Regions from separate parts of the Aliiglaciecola aliphaticivorans genome, predicted to be linked through region 1. Evidence: predicted binding sites of a transcription regulator. Region 1 holds the regulator's gene; each other region holds the start of a gene.
The links. Region 1 encodes FNR, which switches genes on or off when oxygen is low (the NO sensors DNR and NnrR bind a similar motif). Its sites were predicted from a motif close to TTGATCTAGATCAA; they were not measured.
Positions count from the first base shown of each region.

Region 2: a site for FNR is predicted at 3,241-3,254, ahead of ccoG (cytochrome c oxidase accessory protein CcoG). Genes of this name have one in related genera too.
Region 3: a site for FNR is predicted at 5,665-5,678, ahead of uspE (universal stress protein UspE). Genes of this name have one in related genera too.
Region 4: a site for FNR is predicted at 5,123-5,136, ahead of ACYVIL_RS00615 (DnaJ C-terminal domain-containing protein). Genes of this name have one in related genera too.

Region 1 is NZ_BAAGTF010000009.1:22,574-30,250, reverse strand. Features, by position in the region: gene ACYVIL_RS05315 (heavy metal translocating P-type ATPase) at 1-1,043, shown strand, start outside; gene ccoS (cbb3-type cytochrome oxidase assembly protein CcoS) at 1,056-1,241, shown strand; gene ACYVIL_RS05305 (sulfite exporter TauE/SafE family protein) at 1,238-1,903, shown strand; gene fnr (fumarate/nitrate reduction transcriptional regulator Fnr) at 1,929-2,666, shown strand; gene uspE (universal stress protein UspE) at 2,780-3,712, shown strand; gene ttcA (tRNA 2-thiocytidine(32) synthetase TtcA) at 3,830-4,735, shown strand; gene ACYVIL_RS05285 (patatin-like phospholipase family protein) at 4,751-5,815, shown strand; gene ACYVIL_RS05280 (DUF2987 domain-containing protein) at 5,832-6,461, opposite strand; gene ACYVIL_RS05275 (glucosaminidase domain-containing protein) at 6,458-7,264, opposite strand; gene ACYVIL_RS05270 (hypothetical protein) at 7,257-7,677, opposite strand, start outside.
Region 2 is NZ_BAAGTF010000022.1:7,484-15,160, reverse strand. Features, by position in the region: gene rutC (pyrimidine utilization protein C) at 1-284, opposite strand, end outside; gene rutB (pyrimidine utilization protein B) at 342-1,067, opposite strand; gene rutA (pyrimidine utilization protein A) at 1,067-2,164, opposite strand; gene rutR (HTH-type transcriptional regulator RutR) at 2,532-3,215, shown strand; gene ccoG (cytochrome c oxidase accessory protein CcoG) at 3,356-4,789, shown strand; gene ACYVIL_RS12940 (serine/threonine protein kinase) at 4,786-5,769, shown strand; cobalamin riboswitch at 5,812-6,038, shown strand; gene ACYVIL_RS12935 (TonB-dependent receptor plug domain-containing protein) at 6,109-7,677, shown strand, end outside.
Region 3 is NZ_BAAGTF010000025.1:7,458-15,134, reverse strand. Features, by position in the region: gene nagB-II (glucosamine-6-phosphate deaminase NagB-II) at 1-683, shown strand, start outside; gene nagA (N-acetylglucosamine-6-phosphate deacetylase) at 680-1,849, shown strand; gene ACYVIL_RS13945 (sugar MFS transporter) at 1,854-3,167, shown strand; gene ACYVIL_RS13940 (alkaline phosphatase) at 3,207-4,583, shown strand; gene uspE (universal stress protein UspE) at 4,674-5,600, opposite strand; gene ACYVIL_RS13930 (F0F1 ATP synthase subunit gamma) at 5,739-6,653, opposite strand; gene ACYVIL_RS13925 (alternate F1F0 ATPase, F1 subunit alpha) at 6,655-7,677, opposite strand, start outside.
Region 4 is NZ_BAAGTF010000002.1:31,525-39,201, forward strand. Features, by position in the region: gene ACYVIL_RS00595 (dsDNA nuclease domain-containing protein) at 1-759, opposite strand, end outside; gene ACYVIL_RS00600 (CsbD family protein) at 1,826-2,020, opposite strand; gene ACYVIL_RS00605 (Na/Pi cotransporter family protein) at 2,339-3,961, shown strand; gene ACYVIL_RS00610 (glycerol dehydrogenase) at 3,966-5,060, opposite strand; gene ACYVIL_RS00615 (DnaJ C-terminal domain-containing protein) at 5,311-6,258, shown strand; gene ACYVIL_RS00620 (chaperone modulator CbpM) at 6,260-6,559, shown strand; gene ACYVIL_RS00625 (hypothetical protein) at 6,642-7,217, opposite strand; gene ACYVIL_RS00630 (hypothetical protein) at 7,362-7,677, opposite strand, start outside.

The sequences.
Region 1 (7,677 bases):
TAGCCTATCAACCAGAGCGTGCGTTTTGGGTCGCCATATCGATTTTAGTTGCCACTTGCCCTTGTGCTCTTAGCCTTGCCACACCAACAGCTTTAACCAGTGCGATTGCAAAGTTAAATCAATATGGATTGTTAGTGAAAAGAGCCAATATTATTGATGTAATGCCTGATGTTGATACGGTTATTTTTGATAAAACAGGTACCCTCACCAATGGTCATTTTAGTGTCAGCGAAGTTGAATTGTTTAACCAAAGTGAAGAAAGTTTTGTTCTCAATTTAGCCGCAGGAATCGAACAATTTTCTAGACATCCTATATCTCGAGCCTTCCAGTCTGAGACGCCTTTAGAAGTCAGCCAAGTCGTTTCTATTGCTGGTAAAGGATTGCAGGGTATCTATCAGTCTCAGAACGTCAAGATAGGCAACCTAAGCATTTTAGATAGCGCTTCAGATTTGCCCTTGGATGCGGATGACACCAAAGTATATTTACAACTCGGTGAACAGTTACTGGCTGCTTTTAAAATCAAAGATGTAGTCAAAAAAGACGCGAAGCAACTAGTGCATGATTTAAACAGCAAGCAACTGGTTATGTTAAGCGGTGACGCACAAGAAAATGCATTATCCGTTGCCGAGTCATTAGGCATATCCACTGTATATTTTAGACAAACGCCTCAACAAAAGCTCACCTATATCCAAAGTTTGCAGGCCAAAGGGCATAAAGTATTGATGATCGGTGATGGTATCAATGACGCGCCAGTATTAGCTGCAGCAGATGTGTCTATTGCTGTTGGAGACGCCAGTGATATGGCAAAACGTTCAGCTGATATCATTTTATTGAATACTAAATTAAGCAATGTGAAATTTGCTGTTAGTATGGCAATTAAAGTGCGCCATAAGATTAAGCAAAATATGCTTTGGGCTATCGGTTATAATACACTTATTCTGCCCCTGGCAGTGGCTGGGTATTTAAGCCCTTGGATGGCGGTAATTGGTATGTCTTTAAGTTCAATCATTGTGGTAGCAAACTCCATTCGCTTGTTACGTTAATAGGAAACTAAATTGAGTATTATTTATGTGCTGATACCCATTGCTATTTTATTAGTTTTGTTAGCCATTGGGATCTTTTTTTGGGCGGTAAAGTCAAATCAATTTGAAGACCTTGAGCGTCAAGGTTATAACATTTTATTTGATGACGACGTCGATAAGAACGCACAAAGTAAAGTCTCTAAAACTGAAAAGAAATGAACGAAATCAGCTGGTTTTCTGCCATTTTAATCGGCCTTGCAGGGAGTGTACATTGTGCAGGAATGTGCGGTGGAATTGTTACCTCATTTACTTTTGCCTTACCAAAAAACCAATCTCAATGGCCTTTCTTAATCGCCTATAATACGGGGCGTATTTTATCTTATAGTCTTGCAGGAGCCATCGCAGGCCTATTAGGCCAAATTGTCACCACTAAGTCTTTTATCAATCCACAAGCGTTGACTCTTTTTGGCGGCGTATTTATGGTATTACTGGGTTTGTATGTTGGTCAATGGTCGAAATTACTGACTAAGGTAGAACGCGTTGGCGCAATTTTTTGGCGTAAAATCAGCCCGTTATCAAAACGATTTATCCCATTTAAACATCCAATGTATGCTGTCCCTTATGGGTTGATTTGGGGTTGGCTGCCCTGTGGACTCGTTTATTCAACATTAACCTGGAGTGTTTCAACTGGCGGTGTCGTACAAGGTGCACTAACTATGTTGTGCTTCGGTTTAGGCACCCTACCTATCATGTTAGCAATGGGTGCGAGCGCAACTCAAATAAGACATTGGTTAACTCATGCTATGGTGAAACGCAGCGTAGCAGTTTTATTATGTTTATTTGGCTTGATTTTATGTTATCAAGGGATTCATAATTGGTAACTGATGAATTACATGGAACTAACTAATGTCTGATTCGAACAAGTTTAGTATTCGCTGCCAAAATTGCAGTTTTAACCATCTGTGTATTCCCGTAGCGTTAAATCAAACAGAAATGGAAAGTTTGGACGAAATAATTGAACGCAAACGTCCTTTACATAAAAATGATCAACTCACTATACCAGGGCAGAAATTCACCTCTTTGTTTGCCGTAAGAACAGGTTCGTTTAAGTCCTACATTACCTCGCCAGATGGTGAACAACAAATCACTGGATTCCATTTCCCCGGTGATATAGTTGGATTTGACGGACTTTTTTCAGAAAAATACCAAAGTTATAATCAGGCCATGGAAACCTCGATGGTCTGTGAATTACCCTACGATAAACTTGATACCATGAGTGAGCAGCTACCTTCTTTACGCAAAGAAATGCTTAAAATCATGAGCACCGAAATAAATCAAGATCATAGTTTAATGATGCTGTTAAATAAACGCACAGCGGAAGAGCGTCTTGCACACTTTTTAGTTAATTTGTCTGATCGCTTTCACTCCCGTGGTTTTTCAGAAACAGAATTTAATTTAACCATGACGCGCAATGAAATAGGTAATCACCTCGGACTCACGGTTGAAACAGTAAGTCGTTTATTAACGCGCTTTCAAAAAGAAAATATCATAAAAGTAGATGGTAAGTTTATTCAGATATTGAATTTACCTGGCCTCAGAGAAAAACTAGGTGAGCATGTTGTGCAAAACAAAGCGTGCGGATAAGTCTTTCCAGTTACGTTGATATAGGTCAAAACAATTACTCTGTTAGTTGGCAAAATAGCTAAAGTACCCATACACTTAAGTTGTGAGTGTAAATCTATGAAGGGAGTTAACTTATGTCTGTTTTTAACAAAATTTTAGCTGTTGTCGATCCATCCAAAGAAGATCAGAAAGCTTTTAAGCGCGCCCTTTTGTTGGCTCAAAAGACCGGCGCGAGCATCACCGCATTTCTATCTATATACGATTTTTCATATGAAATGACGACTATGCTGACGGTAGATGAACGCGAAACAATGCGGCAGGCTGTGGTAGATGACAAGACCGAATGGCTTGCTAATATTGTCGAACCCTTAGCGACCAATTCATCGACTTCAGTAGATATCAAAGTCGTTTGGCATAATCGTCCTTATGAAAGTATTTTATTCGAGGTGATTGATCACAGTTATGATTTAATCGTCAAAGGAACTCATGAGCACGACACCTTAAAGTCAGTCATATTCACCCCAACTGATTGGCATATTCTCCGTAAATCTCCGGTTCCAGTTTTACTTGTCAAAGAGCATGACTGGCCTGTCAATGGTAATATTTTAGCGGCTGTTGATGTGGGAAGCGAAGATGAAGAACACCGCAGTTTAAATAACCTCATCACCAAAAAAGCTGCGATAATGGCGGATTTATTAGAAGGTAAGATTAACTTAGTCAATTCTTATCCCGGAACGCCTGTAAACATCGCCATCGAAATTCCAGAGTTCGACCCTGTTGGTTATACTGAATCAGTGAAACAATTTCATGCAAAAGCGATGCTTGAACATGCAGAAAAATTCAATATCCCCCAAGAAAACCAGCATTTAAGCGAAGGGCTTCCAGAAGATGTGATACCTTCAGTGGCGAAAACCATTGACGCTGAACTCGTTGTTATTGGCACCGTAGGTCGCACAGGTATAACCGCAGCACTTATCGGTAATACCGCTGAGCACACCATTGACTCACTCAATTGCGATGTATTAGCAATTAAACCCGAAGGATTTGAGTGTCCACTTAAGCACTAGCAAGACAAAAACGCTATCAGACTCAGTGTTGATTAAAAACATTTGAAATTAGAGTATTTATGTCCGTTAGGAGGACAGGTATAATCTGGGCTGATAGCAATGTTTTCTAGGAATAAGATGAGTAAGCTCGAGTCTCTGTCTGAGAGTAAAAAATACAGTTTCAATAAACTCCAAAAACGCTTAAGACGCAATGTAGGTAAAGCGATTGCCGATTTCAATATGATTGAAGATGGCGATAAAGTAATGGTCTGCTTGTCTGGTGGAAAAGACAGTTACACCATGCTCGATATATTAATGTTTCTTAAAAAAATTGCCCCCATTAACTTTGAGATTATCGCGGTAAATTTAGATCAGAAACAACCTGGCTTTCCAGCTGAGATACTGCCTAATTACTTAGACAATTTGCAGGTCCCCTTTGAAATAGTAACCGAAGATACCTACTCCATTGTCAAAGATAAAATTCCTGAAGGAAAAACCACTTGTTCTCTTTGTTCTAGGTTAAGAAGAGGAATATTGTATAAAACAGCGACCCGTTTAGGCGCAACCAAAATTGCCTTGGGGCACCACAGAGATGACATGTTGGAAACGTTATTTTTAAACATGTTCTATGGTGGACGCTTAAAATCCATGCCGCCAAAATTAGTCAGCGATGATGGTAAACAAATGGTAATACGGCCGTTAGCCTATTGCTCAGAAAAAGAAATCAGCCAGTATTCAGATCTCGTCGAATTTCCTATTATTCCCTGTAATTTGTGTGGTTCACAAGAAAACCTGCAACGCAAAGTGATAAAAAATATGCTGAATGATTGGAACCAGCGTTTTCCTGGTAGAATAGAAAGTATGTTCAAGGCAATGCAAAATGTGGTTCCATCTCACCTTGCCGATAAAGAACTCTTCGACTTTAAAACCCTAGAGACACAACAAACGCCGTTCGCTAACGGTGACATTGGATTTGATCAAGATGACTTCTCCCCTTCATCTATAAATACAGATGAAACAGTCAATATTATTAATATAAGTTAAGGATCATTTCAATAAATGAAAATTGGATTAGCATTAGGAAGCGGTGCCGCTAGGGGCTGGGCGCATATCGGCATTATTCAAGCTTTAGAAGAACTTGGCATCGAGGTAGATGTGGTAGCAGGTTGTTCAATAGGCGCATACGTGGGTGCGGCTTATGCGAGTAATAAGTTAGAGCCCCTAGCAGACTGGGCCAGCTCTTTATCAGAATGGCAAGTATTAGGGCTTATGGGAGTTGGTTTTCGCAAAGGCGGGCTTGCCAGCGGAATAAAAGTGTTTAAAGCGCTAGAGGAAAACTTCTGTGAACGAGAATTTGAGCAATTATCCAAACCACTAGGTGTAGTGGCAACCGACCTTTATAGCGGTAAAGAGGTTTCATTTACCCAAGGGCCCATAGGCGAAGCTGTCAGAGCTTCTTGTGCGATACCAGCACTATTTCCGCCTATTGCGTATAAAGGGCGATGGTTAGTAGACGGTGCGGTGGTGAACCCTGTGCCGGTAAATTTGTGTCGCCAGCTCGGTGCAGATTTTGTTTTTGCGGTAAATTTGAGTGCTGACTTTCGACCTGAAATACAGGCGCAGTATCAGATGGAACATGAAAACAACCAGAAGCGAACCAACGATTTTTTCAATAAAAGTCACTCATTTATGCAACGCATTTTCAGCGGTAGATTTAAAAAAGATATTGATGACGAGGAGCTCGAATCTTTAGAAGAGATCGAAGATATAGACGATTTGGCGTTGGAATCAAGCATAAAATCAGAAAATGAGGCACCAGCAGAATCCACAGAATCAACCTTGGATAACCTAGATAAAACAGCCACACCGCATACGACTAGTAAGATGAAATTAACAGACAATACACCGAGTATGCTGGGGGTAATGTCAAACTCCTTAGACATTCTTCAAGCTAGAGTGACACGTTCACGCTTAGCTGGCGATCCTCCTGACATTCTGATTGAGCCTCAACTTAGAGATTTTGGCATCATGGAGTTCCACCGCGCTGCTGAGTTAATTGAAGAGGGGCGTCAAAGTGTGAATCGTGTTGCAGCACAAATTAAGTATCAATTGCGTCTCGATTAGCCCCTCACAATTTCATTTACTTGGTTATTGCTGTAATTCTGTATGGGGCATCAGAAAAATGAACTTGCATGCCATGCTCTAGCCAATCTTTACTCACGACTGCGTGATGCTCGTCCACGTAAAGGGCTTCGGGAACCGAGTCTTTATCAACACTATCGAAATAAAACTGCAATCCACTAACCGAGGGCATTAAGAACGAAAGAAAACTGCCCATATCGTCAAAAAATGTCACATATTGCTGATATAAATCTTGTAATTCTTGATGGCTATATTGGGCTTTGAGATAACTTGGCTTAGTTTCAAGTTGCACCGACATATCACACTGATTACTATTTTCTAGCAGTTCTAATTCAACTATGGCTTTTGCTTGCTTTAACGCTTTTTCAGTTGGCAGTAAAAAACGATATTCTGGTGTAATAGTAACGGGAAGGGTTACTTTCTGGGTCACAATATTCGCCGACTGAATTTGGCACAAATCACCGTTCCTAACATTCTTGAACCCAAAGGCAAACTGCAAAGCAGGAGTTTCTTCATTATCAATTTTTCTAAGGTGGCTATAAAAACTTGCGTATTCAACAGACAGGGAATCAGCTAAAGCAGAGCAACTTAAACTCAACAACAAAAATGTAAAACTCAAAAATTTCATGTGGGTAAAAACTTCCTATTAAAACGTATCATTTGTATTAGCTCATGAATATACTCATCACCTCGTTCAGAGTAATTTTTTAAGCCTTTAGCTAACTTCTCAGCGGTTATTTGTTGATCATTATTACGTAAATTTGCCCGAATCTCCCTTAACTGAGCATAGGCCTGGTGACGATTAATGTTTCTAAAATAAGTGCGAACTGCATGCTCTAAGCTGTTAAATTTAGCGACTTCGTGGGCGGCATCTTGATTACGGCGTTTAGGCACAAAACCACAGCCTTTTCGAAAACACCAAAGTCCAAAGAAATTGAAACCTTTGCGGGCAAATCTAGAAGTGCCCCAAGCCGACTCATTAGCAGCTTGCATCAGAACCAATTCAGCGGGGATAACATCAATTTTACCCAATAAACGACTCACAATGACTTCTTGGTCATCTTCAGGATTAACTCGATACTCTGCAATCAGGGAATCTAGCCTAGTTTGTTGTAAATCACTTAAAGGTTGCTTTCCTATTACATCTTTTAATTCTTTAAGAAACGACCGCTTTTCAAGAATGACTTTATTATGGTGACGAATTGCAGGAAGTAAATAGTCAAAAAATGCTTTTTTCCGCAACAATACGGGCGTGATCTCAGCAAAGTTAGGCATTTCTTGCTCAGTATAAGGTGCAATATTTTGTTCATTAAAAGGATCTAACTTCTTCGGTGGGAACAAAAAAGGGTAACTTAACACTACGGCACCAAACACCCAGATGACGCTTAAATAAAGGATACGTCGTGGAGTTGGAAAATCGAGGTCACGCATCAAATGTACAATCTCCGTCAGCCCCTTTTTGTTGGGCCTCATCACTAAAGTTATTGCTACTGCTACCGTATCCAAAAAGTTCACAATACAACAAACCATTTATATTATAATAGAAGGGTAAGAACAGTAGCAAACCAATCCCAAATGAAAGGATTGATAGCACCAACAATATTAAGAATACGCCGTATAAAATAGTAAATGGGAATAAATAACGATTTACCATTTTAATTGACAGAATGAGTGCAGCAATGGGTGTCATTCTTTTGTCTGCCACTAATAAAACCGCAAAGCTCGTGGCAATCATTAAATATAAACCAGGCAAGATAAATAGCGTCATGCCTGCTTTAGTAATCACTAAAATAAAAGCCGTGACTAAACAAATAGGCAGAGCTTGGGGCAACTTTGAAAATAAA
Region 2 (7,677 bases), on a different contig from region 1:
TCTGCATAAACTTGGTTGATAGCAGCATAGTCTTCCCAATCACGAAGTAGAATAGTATTGAAGGTGATATCGTCCATAGTTCCACCAGCAGCCTCAACGACACCTTTGATACTCTCCAATACATGACGAGTTTGCGCTTCGGCATCACCAACGTGTACCACATTGTTGTCTTTATCAAAGGCCAAAGTACCTGAAACATACAAAATATTATCAGCCATTGAGCCAGGCACATAAGGTGCTAATGGCTTGCCTGTTCCTGCTGGTATAATTGATTTTTTAGTCATACTTAATTACCTATGTTTTAGGGTTTAGGAAAGTTGAGTTAGCGTGTTTTGCCATCATTAGGCAACGACTTTGCAAAAATCTTCGACTGTTGACACCCAACCAAAAAATGTAGAAATGTTGTATAGGGCTGACTCTTGAATCATATCGGGGCCGGCTTGATGGGTTGCATCCGCTAACACCACTCCAAAATACTCCAAGAAAAAACCATCCCTTAAGGTAGATTCCACACATACATTGGTTGCTATGCCGGTGAAGACTAAATTACGAATACCGCGACTGCGCAGCATGCTGTCTAAATTTGTATTGAAAAAGCCACTGTAGCGGGTTTTAGGAATAACTATGTCACCTGGTTTTGGACTGAGCTCATCAATCAACTGATAGTCCCATGATCCTTTTGCCAACAAAGTGCCTTTTAGTTCAGGTTGCTTGCGCATTGTTTTAAGCGCATTAGACTTGTACCAATTGGGTGAACCTGGTCCGCCCGCTTCAGCATATTCTGCATCCCATCCATTTTGGAAAAACACCACGGTTATGCCTGCTTTTCTCGCTGCGGCTATGGCTTTAGTGATATTAGCAATCACTGGACCGGTACTCGATATATCAAAACCCGCTTTATCTAAATAGCCGTCTTTGCTGGCATAAGCGTTTTGCATATCGACCACGATAAGCGCTGTTTGTTTAATATCCATTGCCAGAGGCTCTGGTTGCGCCGACAAAATGACTTCATTACTTTTATCTGCGTTGCGAAGCCCAGCAATATTCAATTCACCGTTATTCAGCATCAGGCTTCCTTAGCTTGAGGTTGGGCAGTAAGAATATGTTGGCGAGATTTCATTAATGGTTGTATTTTTTGACCAAAATCATCCATTCCTTGAATAAAATCATCGAAGGTGAGGAGCACGCCTTCGCAACCGGGGACGGTGTCAATTTCATCCAACATTGCGGCCACCGAAGCAAATGAACCAACCAAGGTGCCCATATTCAAATTAACCGCAGAAGTGGGATCTGTCATATCACGAATGTTAGTGTCTTTACCTGACTTTTTGTCCGCAGCGCCTTGAGTCGTCATCCAGTCCAACGCACTTTGGTCTTTGCCATCTTTATATAATTGCCACTTTGCCATGGCGTTTTCATCGGTATCTGCGGCGATCACCATGATTAAGACCACCGAGCCTACATTCCGACCCACTTTTTGGGCCGCATCCTGCAATCTTTCAGCAGTAGACGCAAAGGCAGTTGGCGTGTTTAAACCTTTTCCGAAACAGAAGTTGTAATCGGCATGTTGCGCAGAAAACGCCATTCCTGCGGCACTTTGACCAGCACAAATAATTGGGATGTTTTTTTCAGGTTTTGGCAGCATCCTGCAATCATCCATTTGAAAATGTTCGCCTTTGAAATCACTCTTACCGGTTTCCCATAGTTCTTTACAGACTTTGATGTATTCCGCAAGATACTCATAACGATTAGAGAAAAACTGATCCCCAGGCCACATTCCCATTTGCGAATATTCAGGTCTTTGCCAACCGGTTATTAAGTTGATCCCAAAACGACCGTGTGAAATAGAATCTATGGTTGTAGCCATTCTTGCAACAATGGCAGGCGGCATAACCAAGGTAGCGGCGGTCGCGTATAATTTGATTTTTTCTGTCACCGCGGCCAAGCCCGCCATTAGCGTAAAGGATTCGAGGTTGTAATCCCAAAACTCGGTTTTGCCGCCAAATCCTCGCAATTTGATCATCGAAAGCGCAAAGTCCAAACCATAATGTTCAGCTTTAACAACAACATCTTTATTCAGATCAAAACTAGGCTTGTACTGGGGTGACGTACTTGAAATTAACCAACCATTATTCCCAATTGGGATAAATACACCTACTTCCATTGTTGCCTCACTTATTGTTCATTAGATAACGAGCAGCCACCCCCTTAGACATTTTGTTTAGTCAACAGCATTTAGCAACAGCGGGGGTTTGAGATACCGAAGTTTATTGATAGCACTAACTGAAAAGCACAAAGTGCGCCAACCAAATATAAAGCATAAATAACAAATAGTTACTGCAAACCCATCAAAAAATATGGACCACTTGGTCTACATTGAGGCACTAGGTTTGTGCAATTTGCGCACAAATGATGCAGCACCTTGTTGGGTTATTTATTTAAGTTTAAAATCAGTTAGGTTTGCTTAATAACAAAATCTTGGTTAAAACATAGTGGACAGGGAAACATTAAAATAGGATATCCATAGTCAGATGAGTTCTACTCCAGCAAAAAAATCATTAAAAAAATCGACACGCGAATCAAGCTCTAAAACGCAAAGTAAACGTATTGAAGCAAAACGTAATAAGCGTAAAATTATTATGCAAGCGGCGCTAGATTTATTTTCTAGCAACGGGGTTCACGGCACCAGTGTTGAACAAATCGCTGATTTAGCCAAGGTATCAAAAACCAACTTACTGTATTATTTTGCCAGTAAAGAGCTGCTTTACGTTGAAGTGATACAGCAGTTATTGGATGTATGGTTAGTGCCACTTAAAGGATTTAATTCAGAGCAAGATCCCATAGAGGCCATTGCAAATTATATAGAAGTAAAATTAGCGTTATCCCGTGACAACCCTAAAGAGTCCCGTTTATTTTGTATGGAAGTAGTGCAAGGTGCGCCACTTTTGTTTAATCAATTGGAATCACCATTACGAGCAATTGTCGAAGCAAAAGTTCAAGTCATTTCAGATTGGATTAAAGCCGGAAAGTTAGCGCCTATTGATCCCTACCATTTAATTTTTAGCATTTGGGCCACAACCCAACATTATGCAGATTTTCGTGTCCAAGTGGAGGCCGTTACTGGACAAAGTTTAGACGATCCTGAATTTTTTGCCGCGACATTACATAGCATTCAGACAATTATTCTTAACGGTGTTAGGCCCCAACATAGCTGAAACGCTAAAAAAACCAGTTAATTCATTGATCCAGATTAACAATAAGCGAACAGTCTGTGCGATAATAGGGAGATAATTTGTTAACTTATAAAAATTTCGATTTAATTGTAATTTTTAGCAGTCCCGTAAAGGATAAATGAATGAGTGAACGCATTCCAATCAAAGATGTCACCGCCGTAAAAGTTCACCAACCAGAAGCCAGTAAGCATGAAAATGCTTATACACCACGAAGTCGAATTTATGTCCGCGCAGTTGAGGGGACGTTAGAGACTTTTCGACGCTTCTTCGGCTTAATTTTTCTAGGTATTTTTGCAGTCATCCCTTGGATTCAATACAATTCAAATCAAGCGGTTCTATTTGATATTGGAGCCCAGCGCTTCAATATATTTGGCCTCACCCTTTGGCCACAGGATTTAACCCTACTCGCCTGGATTCTGATTATTAGCGCCTTCGCGCTGTTCTTTGTCACCACCTTTGCTGGCCGAGTTTGGTGCGGATTTATGTGCCCGCAAACCACTTGGACATTTATTTATATTTGGTTTGAAGAAAAAATAGAAGGAGCTAGAAACAAGCGCATTAGACTTGACCAACGAAAAATGGATTTCGACAAGTTTTGGCGCAAATCGTTAAAACACTTTGCTTGGATAACAGTGGCGTTGCTGACAGCTCTTAGTTTTGTAGGTTATTTCACCCCAATAAACCAATTGTTTATGGACTTTTTCACCTTCAATGTCAGTTTTTGGGCGGGGTTTTCAGTTATCTTTTTTACGGTTTGTACCTATGGGAATGCTGGCTGGATGCGAGAAATCATGTGTACTCACATTTGTCCTTATGCCAGATTTCAATCTGCCATGTTTGATAAAGATACTTTTACCGTTGCTTATAACCCTAGCCGGGGAGAAAAACGCGGACCCCGTTCACGGAAAACCAGTTACGAAGAAATCAAACAAAAAGGCATTGGTGACTGCATCGATTGTAACTTGTGTGTTCAGGTATGCCCCACAGGCATCGATATTCGCAATGGTCTTCAATATGAATGCATTAACTGTGGTGCCTGTGTTGATGCATGTAATGGGGTAATGGAGAAAATGAATTATCCCAAGGGGTTAATTAGTTTTACATCGGAACATGAATTGGCCGGCGGTAAAACTAAGATATTCCGTCCCAAATTGATTGGATACGCCGTCGTACTATTAATTATGACGTCTCTTTTAGCCTACGAGATTATCGCTCGAGTACCATTGGAAGTCGACATTATTCGAGATCGCAATTCGTTGTTTAGAGAGACCAATGAGGGATTAATCGAAAATGTCTACACCTTAAAAGTATTAAACAAATCTCAAACTCAACACACTTATAAAATTGATGTAGTCGGTTTAGAAGGTAATAAATATATAGGTCCAGAACAAGTAACAGTTGCAGGCGGTGAAGTATTAAACTTACCAATTAGCATTGCCATTGACCCTTATGCATTAGATGAAACAGTCATTGAGTTTAAATTTAAAGTCACGTCTATCGATGGCCATGACACCCCCATTGAAATGAGTGAAACCAGTAAGTTTATCTATCGATGAGTGACTCAATTGATACAACATTTGATTTCGCGCAACTGGGCCCTGATACAATTTTGGATGCTATTGAGTCCAAAGGCTATTTAGTAGACTCAGGATTACTGGCGTTAAACAGTTATGAAAATAGGGTTTATCAATTTGTTTGCGACGATAAACAACGCTATGTAGCCAAGTTTTATCGCCCTCAGCGTTGGAGTCGCGAACAGATTCAAGAAGAACACGACTTTGCCCAAGAACTAAATGACCATGAAATCCCGGTGGTAGCACCCTTGCGCACAGACGACTCATCCTTGCACAGTTATCAGGGGTTTCATTTTGCCATTTTCCCATCTGTGGGTGGTCGACAATTCGAAGTGGATAATCTTGACCAACTGGAATGGATGGGACGCTTTATCGGTCGCATTCATCAAGTATCAAAAGGTCATTCATTTGCATATCGTCCGACCTTCAGTGTGCAGGAGCATTTGCTTGATGCGGTAGCAACCTTGCATAAAACGGAACTCATTCCGAGCAGTTTACACACCGCATTTTTCACCATTTTAGAACAAGTAAGCGGGTTAGCAGCAAGCTTATATAAACCTAACACTAGCATACGTCTTCACGGTGACTGTCATCCGGGCAATATTTTATGGCGAGATGGTCCAACCTTCGTAGATTTGGATGATTGCAGAATGGGTCCAGCTATTCAGGACTTATGGATGATGTTATCTGGTGACACTTACCAGCAACGAATACAAATGGACACACTAGTTGAAGCCTATGAAGAATTTTCCCAATTCGACAGCGCACAACTTAGCTTAATTGAACCTTTGCGGGCAATGCGTATGGTTCACTACATGGCGTGGTTATCCCGTCGTTGGCAAGATCCCGCATTTCCTCAAGCGTTCCCATGGTTTGCCGACGCTAAATATTGGGAACAACAAATATTGGCCTTAAAAGAACAATATTCCGCCCTTCAAGAGCCCAGTTTGACGTTATTTTAATAACAGAAAAAATAAAGACCTATTTTTTTAAGAACAGATGGATATAATGCACACCTCTTAGGTGCCACCATAGGTGGTTAAACGGGAAGACAGTGCAATCAGATCTTTATCTGATTTATGCTGACGCTGCCCCCGCAACGGTAAACAAGTGATACCCAAAGGTATAGTTGATTAATAAGTCACCACTGTTTGAAAGAATGGGAAGGTATTAATCAAGTCTTTATTAGGCACTTGTGAGCCCGGATACCGGCCTGAGAAGCATAGGTTCGTGATTAAAACCACGAACTGTCACTCATATGATCTAGTACTCGGGCGGAGTACTTAACAAGGCTTAACAAAATGCAAAATAAAACGACTCTTATAGGGTTAAGCGTTAGCTTGGCACTAGCATCTTCCAATCTCTATGCTCAATCAAACTCGCAAGAACAACAAGACATTGAAAAGATGACCGTTGTTTCTAGCCGAATTCAATTACCAACTAATCGACTCGCTACCAGTGTTTCTGTGTTAGATGAAAATGACATTGAAATGCAAACCGCAATCAATGTCACTGAAATTTTGCGTCAAACCCCAAGTGTTGGCGTGTCAAATTCAGGCGGTTTAGGTAAAAGTACCGCTGTCAGAATTCGTGGTGAAGAAGCATTCAGAACCAAATTATATATTGATGATGTTGAACTAAGTGATACCTCATCGCCACAAGTCGCGCCGATTTTTGATGATGTATTAATTAATCAGTTATCTCGAATTGAAATTTTAAGAGGCACCCAAGGCTTGTCTTATGGCGCTGATGCTGGCGGTATTATAAGTCTATACAGCAAGCAGCCGGTAAAAGGTTTTGAGGCCAGTGGCACCCTAGCGGCAGGCTCATTTGATACCCAAATATTTAATGCGGATATTGCCGCAGGAAACAACTCAGGGTCATTCTTTTTGTCCGCATCAAAGGTGGAAAGTGACGGTTTTAATGCTAAAACCTCTGATGATAGCGGCGAAAAAGATGCTTATGACAACCAAACAGTGCATTTTAAAGGACAATTAGCATTAACTGAAAATATCGCTGCTTCTGTAGTGTTTCGTAATGTCGATGCCGAAAATCAATACGACGGTTGCTACGATAATGCCACTTTCGCACTCATCAATTCTTGTACCACTGAAGCCGAACAGCAAACCGTTCGTGGCGCGTTAAGTTATCAGGGAAGTCACAGCCAACATCAACTTGCCTATAACAAAACGGATGTTGACAGGGATTTTTTCAATAATGGCGAGTACGGGTTTAGCAATTCAGGTAGCATCGACAAGTTTGAATATCTAGGTAGCCTGAACTGGCAACAGCATGATTTGGTATTTGGCCTTGAAAAAGAAACTCAAGAAATCGAAAACAGTGATTTAAGTCGAGATCAAAAATCCCTATTCGTTGAATGGTTAGGCCAGTTCGACAATCAACTCGCCTTTAACCTTGGTTATCGATTCGACGATAATGACACCTTTGGAAAACACAATAGTGTGCGCTTAGGTGCAGTCAAAGTCCTGCCCTTTGATTTTGCTGACGTAAAGTTTAAAACGACCTATGGAACGGGTTTCCGCGCGCCAAGTATTTATGAGCAAAGTTATAACGACGGCCCTTATGCATACGGTGAGGCTGCCGGTTTACAATTGGCCGAAGAAAATAGTGAAGGCCTCGACCTAGGCGTTGTTATCGATACAAAAAATGGATTGAACGCGGAAATGGTCTTTTTCAAACAGTACATAGAAAATGAAATCGTTTTCGATTTGGCATCTTACCAGGGCTACTTGCAATCCAGTGGAAAAAGTAAATCTAAGGGAATTGAAACCCGTGTTGAGCAAGTATTTGCTAACGGCTTAAGATTATGGGCTAATTACACCTATAACGATGCGGAAGATAGTTCTGGT
Region 3 (7,677 bases), on a different contig from region 1:
CCCAAGCAAAAATGGCAAAAAAAGGCGGTGCATATTGTATTGCTCTGGTGAATGATGAAAGTTCGCCTTTACAAGATATAGTGGATGATGTTTTACCATTAAAGGCAGGCAAAGAAGAGTCGGTGGCGGCCACTAAAAGCTATCTTTCAACTCTCTCTGCGCTATTGCATTTAGTTGCAACCTGGACAAACAATCAAGGTTTACTTGACTCCCTAAATGAATTACCGAGTTTACTTGAAGCAATTATTGATTCACCCTCACAATTGATACCAACGGATGTTGATAACGTCAATAACTTAGTCGTATTGGGACGGGGACTGGGTTTTGCGGTTTCTAAAGAAATTGCATTGAAACTTAAAGAAGTATGCAGTATCCACGCAGAGGCGTTTAGCAGCGCTGAGTTTTTGCATGGCCCTATTACCTTGGTAGAACAAGGTTTAGCAATTTTAGACTGTCTGGTTTTGGACGAAAGTGAAGGGGCTCATCGGGAACAAATCAATGAAGTAAAACGACGAGGAGCTCAGGTTTTGCATCTACATCAAAACAGCTTGGCAGCCCATCCGCGGATTGCGCCTTTATTGGTGTTACAGCGTTTTTATATTGATGTCGCCCAGCTTTCAACACATCGTGGTTTAAATCCTGATGTGCCTTTGGGTTTGAATAAAGTCACCAAAACATTATGACCCAGAAAGTGAGATTGCACGTTCGAAAATTATTTGATGGACAGGCATACCATAGTGATCAAGTGCTGGTGATTGAAGGCAGAAATATCATTGCAATGGATCAGGATACTTCGCAAGTTGATATTGTGCTTAACGGTCTCGTAGCTCCTGGGTTCGTAGATTTACAAGTAAATGGTGGTGGTGGTGTATTGTTTAATGCCCAGCCAAACGTGGCGTCTTTAAAGATCATCTTTGCGGCTCACGCTAAGTTCGGCACGACAGGGTTAATGCCCACGGTGATTACCGATGATATCATTACTATGGAAAAGGCGGCTGATGCAGTTGCTGAAGGGATTAGCCAAAACCTTCCAGGGATCTTGGGGATACATTTTGAAGGCCCGCATATTTCTACAAGAAAAAAAGGTGCCCATAGTCAGCAATATATTCGTCCGATTACAGATCGAGAGTGGGCGCTGTTTAAACGTAAAGATCTAGGTAAAATTATCGTCACTCTAGCACCAGAAATGGTGCCTGATGAGCAAATAAAAGCCTTAGTTAGCTTAGGTGTTAAAGTCTGTATCGGGCACAGTAATGCTGATGCGGTGACGACCAATAAAGCCCTCGAAAGCGGAGCCAGCGGTTTTACCCATTTGTTTAATGCCATGTCGCCAATTTCGGCCAGAGAGCCTGGCGTAACAGGTGTCGCATTAACTTCTGAAGTGGCACGTTGCGGATTAATCGTAGATGGTCATCATGTGGATGATCTGAATATTCGACTAGCCCTCAAAGCTAAACCTACGGGGGGGATATTTTTAGTAACCGATGCTATGCCACCAGTGGGAACAGATGCTAAGGAATTTGAATTTTTTGATCGGCACGTAACAGTAAAAGATGGACGACTAATATCTACAACCGGGGAATTAGCAGGTGCAGCCATCGATATGGCATCCTCGGTAAGATATTGTCATTTTAAATTAGGTATTTGTTTGGATGAATCCATTCGATTAGCTAGCCAATATCCTAAAGATTATTTATCAGATTCACCTGTAAAAAGCGGTTCGACAGTTCAACTTGCACCAGGAATGCTCGCCAATTTTATTCAATTGGATGAGCAACTCGTTGTGCAGTCAACATGGGTAAACGGCAATAAGGTCTTTTCCACAGAAACAATGGCTAATGAGGTCTAAAATTATGCAAACTCTAACAACCAATAAAACCAGTACCTTTGTTCCAATGATCGTTGTTGGTATCTTGTTTTTTATTTTTGGTTTCGTTACTTGGCTTAACGGCTCATTAATTCCATTTCTTCAATTAGTCTGTGAACTAAATGAGTTTGAAGCTTTGTTTGTGACCTTTTCATTTTATATCGCTTACACGGTGATGGCGTTACCCATGTCCATCATTCTTAAAAAGACTGGCTATCGAAACGGTATGGCGCTAGGGCTTGGCATAATGGCGGTTGGCGCTTTACTTCATATACCCGCAGCTATTACTGCAAACTATGCCTTTTTTCTCATAGCCTTGTTTGTGTTAGCTGCAGGTTTAACCATATTACAAACCGCTTCAAATCCTTACATTGTATACTTAGGACCGGTTGAAAGTGCTGCAATGCGCATCAGCATCATGGGGTTAATTAACAAAAGTGCCGGCGTTTTAGTTCCTATTCTATTTACGTCTTTAATATTATCAGACATGGGAAATTACTCAGAAGATGCTCTTAGCGGTCTGTCTGAGGTAGCAAAAAATCAGCGTTTAATGGAATTATCACATAATCTAATCGTGCCATATGTGTTAATGGCCATCGCGCTGGCCGTTTTGATTGCCTTAGTGAAGTTCTCTGCGTTGCCTGAAATAAAATCGACTAACAGTGATTCTGAAGAAAGTGGCAGCAAAACATCCATTTTTCATTTTCCTCATACAGTGTTAGGCGCAATTGCGTTGTTTTTCTACGTAGGGGTAGAAGTGATTGCAGCGGATACCATTGGTCTTTACGGTTCCGCATTAGGAGTAAGTAACTTTGCAGGTTTAACCTCATTTACCATGGTGTTTATGGTCATTGGTTATCTGGTTGGCGTTACATGTATTCCGCGATTTGTCTCTCAAGAAAACGCGTTAGTAGCTTCAGGCATTGCCGGCTGTTTGTGTATCTTGGGTATTGTATTTTCTTCTACTCAATCTACAGGTATTGCCGACGTACTGTGGGGATGGTCTGGTATACCAGTTATTCCTAACACCATCACTTTTGTGGCATTAATGGGCCTAGCTCACGCTTTGGTGTGGCCGTCTGTATGGCCTTTAGCGTTAAAAGGGTTAGGGAATTACTCGGCTCAAGGCTCAGCGTTACTAATTATGGGTATCTCTGGTGGTGCAATTTTACCTTTATTATTTGGTAAAATCTCCCACGAAATTGGAGATTTACAATCTGCTTATTGGATTGGTTTACCATGTTATTTATATATTTTCTTTTACGCTTTTCGCGGACACGCTATCCGTTCATGGAAATAGTAGTTTAAATCTTAACCATCATTAAAAAATAGGCTCAGTATGAAATGTAAAATTGGATTGCTCTCGTTGTCACTAGTGCTTTTTGGATGCAATGATCAACAACAGACAAATCAAACCACTTTGGTTCCAGAAAAACCTAAAAATATTATTATGGTCGTGGGGGATGGCATGGGGCCAGCCTATATTAGTGCATATCGATATTTTCACGATGATCCTAATACTGCGGGAATGGAACAAACGGTTTTTGACCGCACTTTAGTGGGCATGAGTAGTACTTATCCAGCCTCAGTTTCAGGATATGTTACAGATTCTGCGGCCGGTGCTACTGCGTTATCTGCCGGGGTGAAGACTTACAACGGTGCCATTGCAATGGATGTTAACAAACAACCAGTTACCACAGTGTTAGAAGTATCAAAGCGTCTAGGTAAGAAAACTGGCGTGGTAGTCACCAGTCAGGTAAATCATGCTACACCTGCAGGCTTTATGTCCCATAATGTTGCCCGTGGAAACTACGATGAAATTGCCGATAGTTATGTCGAAAATTACCAGATGTATGATGTAGTGCTAGGAGGGGGCTGGAAATTCTTTTTACGTGAAGACAGAGACTTAGTCAGTGAGTTTAAGGAACTGGGTTATCAATATATTGATGATTATGCCGATTTAGAGACGGTTCAACAAGACAAGCCGTTATTTGGCTTGTTTGCTGATGTTGGTTTGCCATGGGCGTTGGACGACAGTGATCCTAATCGTTTAAAAACGATGACATCAACTGCGTTGAACCAACTTGAAAGTGATAAGGGATTTTTTATGTTGGTAGAGGCAAGCCAGGTTGATTGGGGCGGTCATAGCAACGATATCGCAGCTGCTATGGGAGAAATGCAAGATCTTGCCAGCACTCTGGAAATGCTCGAAGACTATGTTGCTCAGCATCCTGATACCTTAGTTGTGGTAACGGCTGACCACAGTACAGGCGGTATGACCTTAGGAGCCAATGGAAAGTATCAGTGGAACCCTGAAATTTTGCGTACCATGAAGCATTCACCTAGTTACATTGCTGAGCAACTGTTACACACTGATATTACGCCAGAACTTGCTGCTGAGTTACTAAACTTTAAGTTAACTGAATCTGAGCTTGCGCTGTTAAACAGCAGCAAAAATATTGCCGAAGATAACCCGTCTTCAACCAGCGAGGGAAATCCTTACGCAGATGCATCGGCTGACGCCGTAAAAAAATCGCTTTACGTCAATATCAAACATATTATTGATGCACGCACTCTTACCGGTTGGACATCAGGCGCTCATACGGCGGTAGACGTGCCAGTATTTGCATTTGGCAGCCATAGCGAATCCTTTGTAGGGCTAAGCAACAATACAGATATTGCCAAAACCGTATTTTCGTTGCTTGAACAGAAATAACCTAAGCTAAAAGTAGAGGTTACCGCGCATTTTACGGCGTAGTAACCCAACTTTTATTGGCTAATTAATAATGGAGATTGGCTTCAGGAACTATACTTTTTCTGAGTCACTCTCGTCTAAGTTCAATGCCAGCACCTCGCAGTTGAGTTCAGCCAAAATGGACTCAGCCGTATTTCCTAAAAAAGCTGCCGAAATGCCTTTTCGTGCTACTGTTCCTAAAATCACCAATTCTGCATCTATTTGTTTAACAACATTCGGGATGACTTTTTCAGGCATGCCAGCTACAACGTGTTTTTTGGCCATGTTGATGTCATGGTCTTTTTCCATACTATCGAGTTTATCACTGTGAAATTGAGCACTGTTGGCACTGAGTTTTTCTAAATTTATGGTAGGGAAATCGATGGCAGCACTCATGTTATGCACCATATAAGCACTGACGGTGTGTATTTCACTGTCACTTATCTGAGCAAACAGTTTTGCTGATTCTAAGATATCTTGATTCAACGCCACATGTTTTTCGTCTTTGGCTAACACATCAACCGCTGCTAAGATAGGTGCGTTTGTCCAACTTGAATGTTTTACCAGCAACAAGGGGGCTTTACAATACCGTAGTAAGTGCCTGTCGATTGGCATGGCAAAGGGATTAATGCTCATGGAGTCTGCGGTAATACGTTTAATAACCAGATCCGGTTGAATTCTCTCAACAGCATCTTCTATACCTTCATACACCTCGCGACACCATTCAACATGAGTGGTGCAACGAATATTCTTTTTCTCTAGATCTTCAGCAATGCTATTGAGATAAAGATAACGGTCTGCAACATATTGTTTCTTCATTTCTTTGCGATGGTCGCTTGAAAGTACGTCGGTTAGCTCTAAAATTGGCTCGTAAATTACATTCAAAAGGTGGATATGCACCTCATTATTCAACTCGGCAAATTTTAAAGCTCGAAGCAATGCCTCGTGCTGTTTACGTTTACCACTGATTACAACTAGAATTTTTTGCGGTGCTTGCATAGTAATCTCCATTAAAGAATCAAGATGATAGGTTTCGACCATACACCGATTATTAATTGACTATTTGATGTCGATCAAACTTGATGAACAAAGAGTTTAGTCGAATATCTTTTGTAAATAGCATTATTTAACCGCTGTTCACTGTGTTTTTATTTTTTCTGGAGAAGAAAGCGCTTCAAAACCATTAACCAAATCAGCAAGTTCTTCATCAATGGCACTTTGTCTAAGTTTATTAAATGACTTTTGCATTTGTTCTTGTAGCTCTTCTATATTTTTTTCAGCCCGTTGCATGGCGATAAGGCGACTCGCATTTTCGCTTGCGAGTGATTCAATGCATCCTCTAAAAATTGAGGTGAATATGTATTCTCTTATTAGTTTGCTAACGGTTGTTGCAGGTTCAACTAGAAGTTGGGGGAGGCATCTGGTAGGCCAAGGTCGGGAAACAAATTCGTGTTTCCATGCGTGGTCAAAAGGCAAAATCCGTTGATAGCATGGCCCGTAATTAGGTTTGTCTAAGGTACGATTAAAAAACAAATAAACTTCTTTCAAGTGTTTGTTTGTCTGAAGCTCTTCAACTTCCAGTAAAATCTCTGCTACAAATGAGGTAATACTGTCTATTGAGTTGGGGAGTGAAAAATGTCTTCCTAGTAAGGCTTTTTCTCCTTCGAGTAAAGATCGTACCCGTTCTCCAGCGGTCAAAATTACCTGAGTTGCAGCAAAGTCCTTGCGCTTTTCGTTTAGAAAATTGACTAAAATATCGTTGAATTGGCCGACTAATCCTTGGTCTGAGCCGATGACAATAATGCCTATTTGAGACTTGTGAGCTGCTGATTTTGAGATTCTATCAGTTGTTGGGTAATCACTTTTATCGGTATTGATAAAATATGCTGTCAATCCTAATTGCACGGTTCGATAGTAATCATCCAGTGAAAGGACGGCATTTTCATATTGGTTGATGTTTGCAGCTGCCATAGCTTTCATGGTTCTTACCACTGATTTTAAATCAGTTGCACTCACAATTTTACGTTGTAAATCACTATTCGATTCACTCATATCATGATTCGCCGTTAACCGCTTTGTGGTTAGCGTCAGTCTCGGAATCTCTTTGTAAAGGTGTTAAAACCTGTTTGAACATAGAAGAAATAAGTCCTAGTTCATCTTCCTTGAGGGGTTGCGCTAATGTTAATTTGCTTTGAATATCCTGATTAAGGGTAACTAACCCGTCTAGCACGGCATCTTGCGCCTGTTGAAGAGACGCTAGTGGAATTCCATCAAAGAAATGATGTGTAAGGGCTAAGAGTACAAGAATTTGTGCTGATACTGATAGGGGCGAGGATTCTGGTTGTTTCAGACATGCTCTAATGCGCTTTCCATGCTCTATCGTTGCTAGGCTACTTTCATCCAAACGGGCACCAAAGCGCGCAAATGATTCTAATTCTTCAAATTGCGCATATTCTAATTTCAATGTGCCTGAAACCGCTTTAAAACCAGCATGTTGGGCTTTTCCTCCCACTCTGGAAACGGATTTTCCCACATCAACAGCCGGTAATATCCCTAAATCAAATAATTTAGGCGATAAATAGATTTGCCCATCGGTAATTGAAATTAAGTTAGTGGGTATGTAGGCAGACATATTTTGTTCTTCCGTCTCAATAATAGGTAAGGCCGTAAGCGAGCCTCCGCCATTTTCTTCGTTTAAATGAGTTGAACGCTCCAGTAAACGTGAGTGCAAATAAAAAATGTCACCTGGAAAGGCTTCTCTTCCCGGAGGGCGGCGAAGCAATAATGATAGCTCCCGGTAGGAACGAGCGTGACGGGTTAAATCATCATAAACGATAAGTACATCCTTGCCAGCGTGCATGAAGTATTCGCCAATACTGGTTGCAGCGTAGGGAGCAATATAATCTAAGCCGGGAGGATCACTACCTTCTGTTGCCATAACAATTGTGTATTCAAGGGCATTATGTTGCTTTAGAGTGGCGATAGTTTTCGCAATGGATGAGGATTTCTGGGCGATAGCGCAGTAGATACATATGACATTTTTGCCATGCTGGTTAAGAATAGTATCAATGGCAAT
Region 4 (7,677 bases), on a different contig from region 1:
ACCTGCTCCGGATAATCCGCAAATAATCCTTATACGCTTTTCGGAATTGAGCGATGGCTCGAATTTTTGTGGCAAATAAAATGATGGTGGTGCTGGGAAATCCTGCATTTGAACGATTAGTTGCTCAAATAACGTGGGTAGGTCTTCAGCGTTAAACCCATGCTGTCTATGATGCGCCACACCAGTAGCAGCGAGCTGCGTCAACCCAGCGAGCTTCCATACAAGGGAGTCAGGCGAGAGTAATGAAAAATTCAGCTTCTCTGCTTGGCCTACACACCACGCTACTGCTTCAGGTACCGACTTCCAGGCAGGAGGGAGTGCAGGGAGTCTTTGAATAGTGCTCTGGGGACTCAAGAAAACCATGTCGTGAGGGATTTCCTTATCGTCAATACTCTTTTTGAGCTGAATACTAGGTGATTGATTGGTAACGAAAACAAAGGAAGCGTCACCTTTCCTCCGCCCTTCAGAATGCTCTTTCCGCAAGTCTTTGAAACGCTCTATGGCACCTGAAATATCGCTATGCATGATTGACTTTGAACGAGTTTTGACTTGCACATAAATTCGCCCACAATCTGTAATAAGCTCTATATCTTCATCAAGCTCGACCATTACCACATTAACTTTTGCTGTTTGCGCCAGTAGCAAACAACCTACCGCATACAAGTGCTGGTACAAAAAACCCCTGTGCACCGACTCTTTGCGCGTTAACTGAGCGGCGTCCAAGACTTTTGAATTGTTCCTTTCATCGTTGTCCAGCATTTTTTGTCTTTATTTAGTTAGGAGTGTGAAGGCGTAAAACTTCATCCCAAATCACAGAATTCTTTACTACAAGTTCCAGCGTAACACTTATTTGGTTGAATTCGAAAATCGATGAATAACTTTAAAGGCTACTGAGTAAGTTTCAATAATAGCAAGCTTAAAGACGACTAAAAGAGGTTGCCTTTTTCCTAGTCCATTTTTATTAAAGATCAGCAAATATCTGAATGTAATAGTGTTCCATATTGAAGTCGGAGTGGCGCGTCAAAAACAAATAATACCTGTTGCTTATTGACAGGGTTCGTTCATTTTCTATGCATTCTGTGTGGGAAAGCTCTATGCAAATAATTCTCATTCGCTATGCGTGATTTTAGGGTTTTGTTTAGTAAAAGCCAATAAGTCTCCAATAATAATTTAAATCATTTAATGTTTAAGAGAGGGGCAAATAAAACCACATTTGGCTTCGTATTTTTCATACTGCTAGTGTTTACCAGCGAAAGTGAGTACTTATTAATAAAATAATATATAATTGAACATAATATACATTATGCGAATATTAGTATTAATGCACGTGGAGGGGCTTGGTGCACTTTCTTCAGTAAATACTTTTCATTTTTATGCGTCTCTGTGTGTCTGGTTTTAGAGTTAACCTCACAAACCTCATCAGATTTCACGTACAGCACGGTTAGATATTTTGAATAGGAACTGCTAGCTTATTTTGGTGACATGAATTTGCTGGTGGCAATCTGTCACTTAGTTTTTGGAATATTTATGCCTGAGCTTTCGATTACGTTTTAACGGATAAACTTAACGTCATCATGATGACTATTCACGTTTAATGCTTATTTAAGAAATGACCTTGTAGAGTAAAGATGTCTTTTGTTTTTGTGAGCTCGTTCAAAATACAATAGCTTGAATTGGGATTGAGTATGTGGTGTTTAGTATGTGATTGATTGAATATAAAAGCGTGGTCGACATTTATTGACCACGCTGTGCTTGTAACATAATAGCAACTTGCACCTCATGAGTTTATGGGAATTGAGGCACAAGGTCAGATTAGAAAAGTCTGTTAACTATTTAAAAATTGATCAACTTGCTTTTCTGCTTCTTCTTTGGATTTTCCATAAGATTGTTGGACTTTGCCAACCAACTCTTTGCGGGTACCTTCCATTTTGTCTAATTCATCGTCGGTAATTTTTCCCCAGTTTTTCTGTACTTTACCTTTAAGTTCTTTCCAATTGCCTTTTACTTGGTCATCGTTCATAAAATTCTCCGTATAAAATTAATGTGAATTAAGAATCGAATTGATTGCACAGATAAAGGAGCAAACACCAGACCATATTTCGGTGAGTAATAGTTTTACCTTGAATTTTGCAGCAAATTGACTGATTTTAAAGGGATATTTTTCGTTATTTTCTTTTTTAAGATCCAAAAATACGGCTTCTAGACTAATCTAGTACTAAGGTGTTTGAAATTATTACAGCTCTACTGTTACAAAATTTCATGTTAGAACATTTGAAATCGAATAATTTGCGGTTTAAGCAATTAAGATTTGGTAGCACATACATTGCGGGCGTATTGAATGACAGAAAGATGGATATTGATCGCTGAGGTTTTAGGCGGCATAGGGCTATTTTTGCTCGGTATGATTGTAATGACTGACGGATTAAAGTCTTTGGCTGGTAAGCTTATTCGATTCCGTTTAATGGAATACACGCGAAGTCCCTACTCCGGCGCGCTTTGTGGTGCGATTAGTACCGCAATTCTGCAATCCTCTAGCGCTGTAACAGTGGCGACTGTTGGCTTTGTTAGAGCAGGTTTAATGACCTTTAGTCATTCTCTGGGGGTAATCTTTGGTGCCAACATGGGGACGACCATCACTGGCTGGTTGGTTTTATTATTTGGATTTAAACTCAAACTAGGCGTGATTGCGTTTCCTCTTATTTTTGCAGGCGCGTTACTGCGTTTATTCGCTAAAGCAAACATAGGAGCCTTAGGATTAACCATAGCGGGTTTTGGACTGATTTTTGTTGGAATAACCGAACTTCAAGACAGCATGGCGATATTACGGGAATATTTTGCTTTCGAAGGTCTATCCGTTGCGACTTTACCGCAAAAACTATCCGTATTAGGCTTGGCAGTTCTATTTACTTTGGTAACCCAGTCATCAAGTGCCGGTGTGGCTGCTGCATTAACTGCACTTTATTCAGATTTAATTAATTTTGAAGTAGCAGCTACCCTAGTAATTGGAATGGATATCGGTACCACAGTAACGGCTTTAATGGCAGCTACAGGCGCATCTGTTGCCGCCAAGCGAACCGGTTATTCTCATGTGATTTATAATCTGTTTACTGGGATAACGGCGTTAATATTTGTCTCTCCCTTTATTAAGGTTTGGGAATACTTAACCGCCCAGCCCATTTTAGACAATGCTGAAGTTGCATTGATCGCGTTTCATAGTGCGTTTAACTTACTTGGTGTGATTATCGTTTTACCGTTTAGCAAGGTGTTTGCAAAGTTGATAGAAGGGCTCATTCGTAGTTCCCATGAAACCAATTCAGAACAACTTGATGACAGTCTGCTGAGTCAGCCATCAATAGCATTAGATTTGGCGTTAGACTCGTTAAAAAAACAACTGATGACATTGCTACAAACAACAGCGGTTATTCTGAGTAAACCTGCTGAAGAAGTAGAAACTAAACTGGTTGAATCACAAATCGATATCAATGTTGCACGGGAATTTATCGACCGCATACCCATTGAAAAAAATGATCAGCAAACGCGACAGCGCCTGCTCAACTTAATTCATACATTAGATCATATGCAAAGGTTACATGAGCGTTGTGAAGAAATGCCGAATCAATCGTTTACACATACCTTAGGGTTGAACAGCGCCCTGCCCGATGAACTTGATAATTATGCAAATCAATTATGTGAGGTGATAAAACGGTTAATTGAAGGGATAAAACACAATCAATGGTCAGGAACGGTAAAAGAGGTTTCAAATTTGTCGGATAAACTCAACGCTGCTCATCAAGCCTTTAGGCAGCTAGTTTTAACACAGGTTACTAATGATGAGTTTGATATTGTCGAAGCAACTAATATGCTAGACACATATCGCTGGTTACTTCATGTGGCTAAACACATAGAAAGATGTATTAGCCACTTATCAGAAGCCAGCGCGTTAACAACGGGCGAAATTTAAAGGCTCACAACTTTTTTCTGCGTCTTCCTTCAGCATCAGCTGCTTTAATACAATGCATCACTTTCCTATAAGTCACTTCATAGGGTTCATTATGGATTGTTTCACCTTCAGCGCATGCACGTTTGGCCACTTTTATTAATTCGTCTTCAGTGGGATCTATCATACCAATATCTTCAAGACAGATGGGTAGCCCAATGGATTGACAAAAGTCGAATACTAAATCGATGGTTTTACTAGGCCTATCGGTTAAAAACATCATTGCCTGAAGACCAATTGCTACTTTCTCTCCATGGTAAAAATTATGGGTAGCCGCAATGGTCGTTAAACCATTATGAATCGCATGAGCAGCAGCTAAACCCCCACTTTCAAAACCAAGGCCACTTAACAGTGTATTCGCTTCAACAACATGTTCTAGAGCCGGTGTGACTATATTGCTTTCACAAGCACGTTTTGCATAAACCCCATATTCAAGCAATATTTCGTGGCATAGTTTAGCTAAAGCGTATGCGCTCAATGGCCCTACTCTTCCGGTCATATTTGTACCGCGTTTAAGGCGGCAATCTTCAGCTTCAAACCAAGTCGCAAATGCATCACCCATGCCAGCCACTAAGAACCTGACAGGTGCTTGGCTAACGACATTGGTGTCAACTAAGACGACATCGGGGTTATGGGGTAACACCTCATATCGGTTAAACGAACCATCAGAATTATAAATAACAGATAAAGCACTGCAGGGAGCATCTGTAGAGGCAATTGTCGGGATTAGAATAACTGGACAACTTTGTTTATAGCCTACCACTTTTGCCGTATCAAGGGTTTTACCACCGCCAATGCCAATAATTACCTCAGTGGAGTCATTGGCAAAGCGATCACAGAGTTTATCAATTTCGTCATCACAACATTCACCGCCGAAAAGCTGAACTTTGCAATCGTTAAGTTGCTCCAACACCTCTTTGAATGGGCCGCTACTATTATCTGTTACAAATTTGTCAGCAATGATAAAAGCGCTTTTACCATGTCTAGCAATTTCTTCTGGTAAAATATTGAGTGCTTGATCACCTTGAACATAACGCCCAGGAAATATAGAAGTAGAAATCATTTTAGTGGCCTTATTTTAGTGCGAAGATGATTATTAATTTACCCCATTAGACGGGTTTTACGTTGATCTACATCAACAACTTTTGTTTATCAGGGGTTCAAACTATTATTAGTAATTGTTTAGGCTTGATAAAAGAGCACTAATGGGCTCTTTCTGTTTGTCTGATAGAGAGAAGCTATTTGATTACGGATGAAAACGCTAATTGCCTACCCATTAATAAAACCTATAAACTATCGAGGAAGGAACTTGTATGGAATTTAAAGACTACTATCAAGTTTTGGGTGTTGAAGATGACGCCGATCTAAAGCAAATTAAAAAAGCCTATCGTAAACTTGCCCTTAAACTCCATCCAGACATGAATGCTGCACCTGATGCAGAAGAAAAGTTTCGTGAAGTGGCTGAAGCCTATGAAGTGCTAAAAGACGAAAATAAACGGGCTGAGTATGATCAATTGAAGCGTTATGGAGGTCAAAATGAGCAAGGCTTTGATGTTCCTCCAGGGTGGCAATCTAGTGATGGATATACTCATGCTCGTGGTTCTGCAAGTGCCGACTTTTCGGATTTCTTTAATTCAGTGTTTGGGGGTGGAAGCCGACATCATCAACAATCACATCAAACTGAATCTGACTTGTATAAAGGTCAAGATGTCGAATTGGAAGTGCCTTTATTTTTAGAAGAATCGATTAAAGGCATCGTCAAACGCGTGGAATATAGTGTTCCTGCTTTGACGGGGAACAAAGTAGAGCAACTTAAAAAGTCATTAGAAGTGAAAATTCCAGAAGGGACGAGTGATGGCGAGCGAATTAGAGTAAAAGGTCAAGGTGTACCAGGTAGTGAAAGCTCTTTAAACGGCGACTTATATTTGCACATCCGTTTAATCCCCCACCCTCTATTTGATGTACAAGGTAATAATTTGTTACTTACCTTACCTTTAGCACCGTGGGAAGCGGCCCTTGGTACTAAGCTAGAAGTACCTACTTTATACGGTAAAATTAGCCTAAATATCCCGCCTAATAGTCATTCAGGTCAAAAATTGCGAGTGAAAGGTAAAGGCTTAAAACATAAAGGTAATCAGGGTGACTTATTGGTTGTCATTAAAATAGATATTCCTAATAAAACCACGGCTGAAACAGAAAAGTTATGGTCACAATTGGCAAACGAAGCTAATTTTAATCCCAGAGCAGAATGGAGCAAGTAAGATGTCAGAAATTACACTTCACCTCACAATTCAGGAGCTATGCCAATACGAAGAAATTACCCAAGATTCAGTATATGCGGTGGTTGAATACGGCATAGTTGATCCCGTTGATGGTAATGCTGTCTCGGAATGGGTTTTTGATTTAGACAGTGCCCATTGGATCAAAAAAGCGGTTAGATTGAATCAGCAATTGCAAATTGATTGGGTCGCGACGGCTATGGTCATTGATTTAATGCGGCAAAAAGAGAAACTCAAAAAAGAAAATAGCCAGCTAAAGGCTAGACTAGATAGACTGCTTTAGTGACAAGCAACTGTATAAAAAAGCCAGCCTCAAAAGAAGAGGCTGGCTTTTTATTATTAGGTCACTCGATATAGAGTTGGTTTTATTTTGCAATTAATGCGATTTCTGCATCAGAGTTTAAAACAACCCACCAAAGATTCCCCAAATCAGCATCAAACCCAACTAATGGATAATCGCTACATTCCGTCTCACGAGTTGGCGGTGTGGTTAAAAAGGTATCGTCCCAGCCTCCTTCAATAACACACGCCGCAGGTGCAATAGCCGCCCATGCATCGGATTTGCTTGCAAGTTGTACTGTCGTAACATCGATGGATTCTGGTACCACGAACTCTACGGCATATTGATCAGAGACAGCATCACTAATATCCCAAGACTTTGTTGCTGTTGCGGGTAAAGAAACAGCAGGTTTACCCTCGCCTTCTTCTAAACTACCTAAATCTGGGCCAGATAACGAGTACGCAAGTCCAGCATCAACTTCGATGTCTTTTTCAAGACCATAATCATCTTGATACATGCCGGTTTGGTTTTGTGTGCCACTAATAATTAAAATATCTGAACTGGTTTCGTCTGTCGCTGCTGTCCAACTTAATGTTACGTGTTCTTTTAAGTCTATAGTGGTTTCAGGAATGATCATTTCGTCATTATCGTAATCAGGCACTACACGATAGGCCGCATTTAAATTTGGAGACCATCGTTCATGGACTTGGAATAACCATTGATAAGCAGGCTGAACTACCGTTTAGGTCGCTGATTTTCGATAATTTCACCTAAGCACTTAATTTATATATAGAAATTAATTGATTTAACTATTTTCAGCGAGCGTTACCGCTACTGTCATTGCCGAGTAGAATTTCATTAGAATTACGAAGCCCTTGGGCCTACTGTCATGAATTTTATAAGAGAACACTTCTGGATTTTGGCCATAACTTTCTGTATCAAATAAAAATGCACTTACTCGCTCAATAGTATCATCAGTAATTGCATTAATTTCTTCGGAATTTTTAGAGCTTAGATCACGTAATTCATTGCTCATGACAAGTGCTGGTCCTTCCCATTTAGTTTGAGTGTGATGGTAATATAAGCCTCGTGCTATATGTGATAACACGTTATCAAAACGT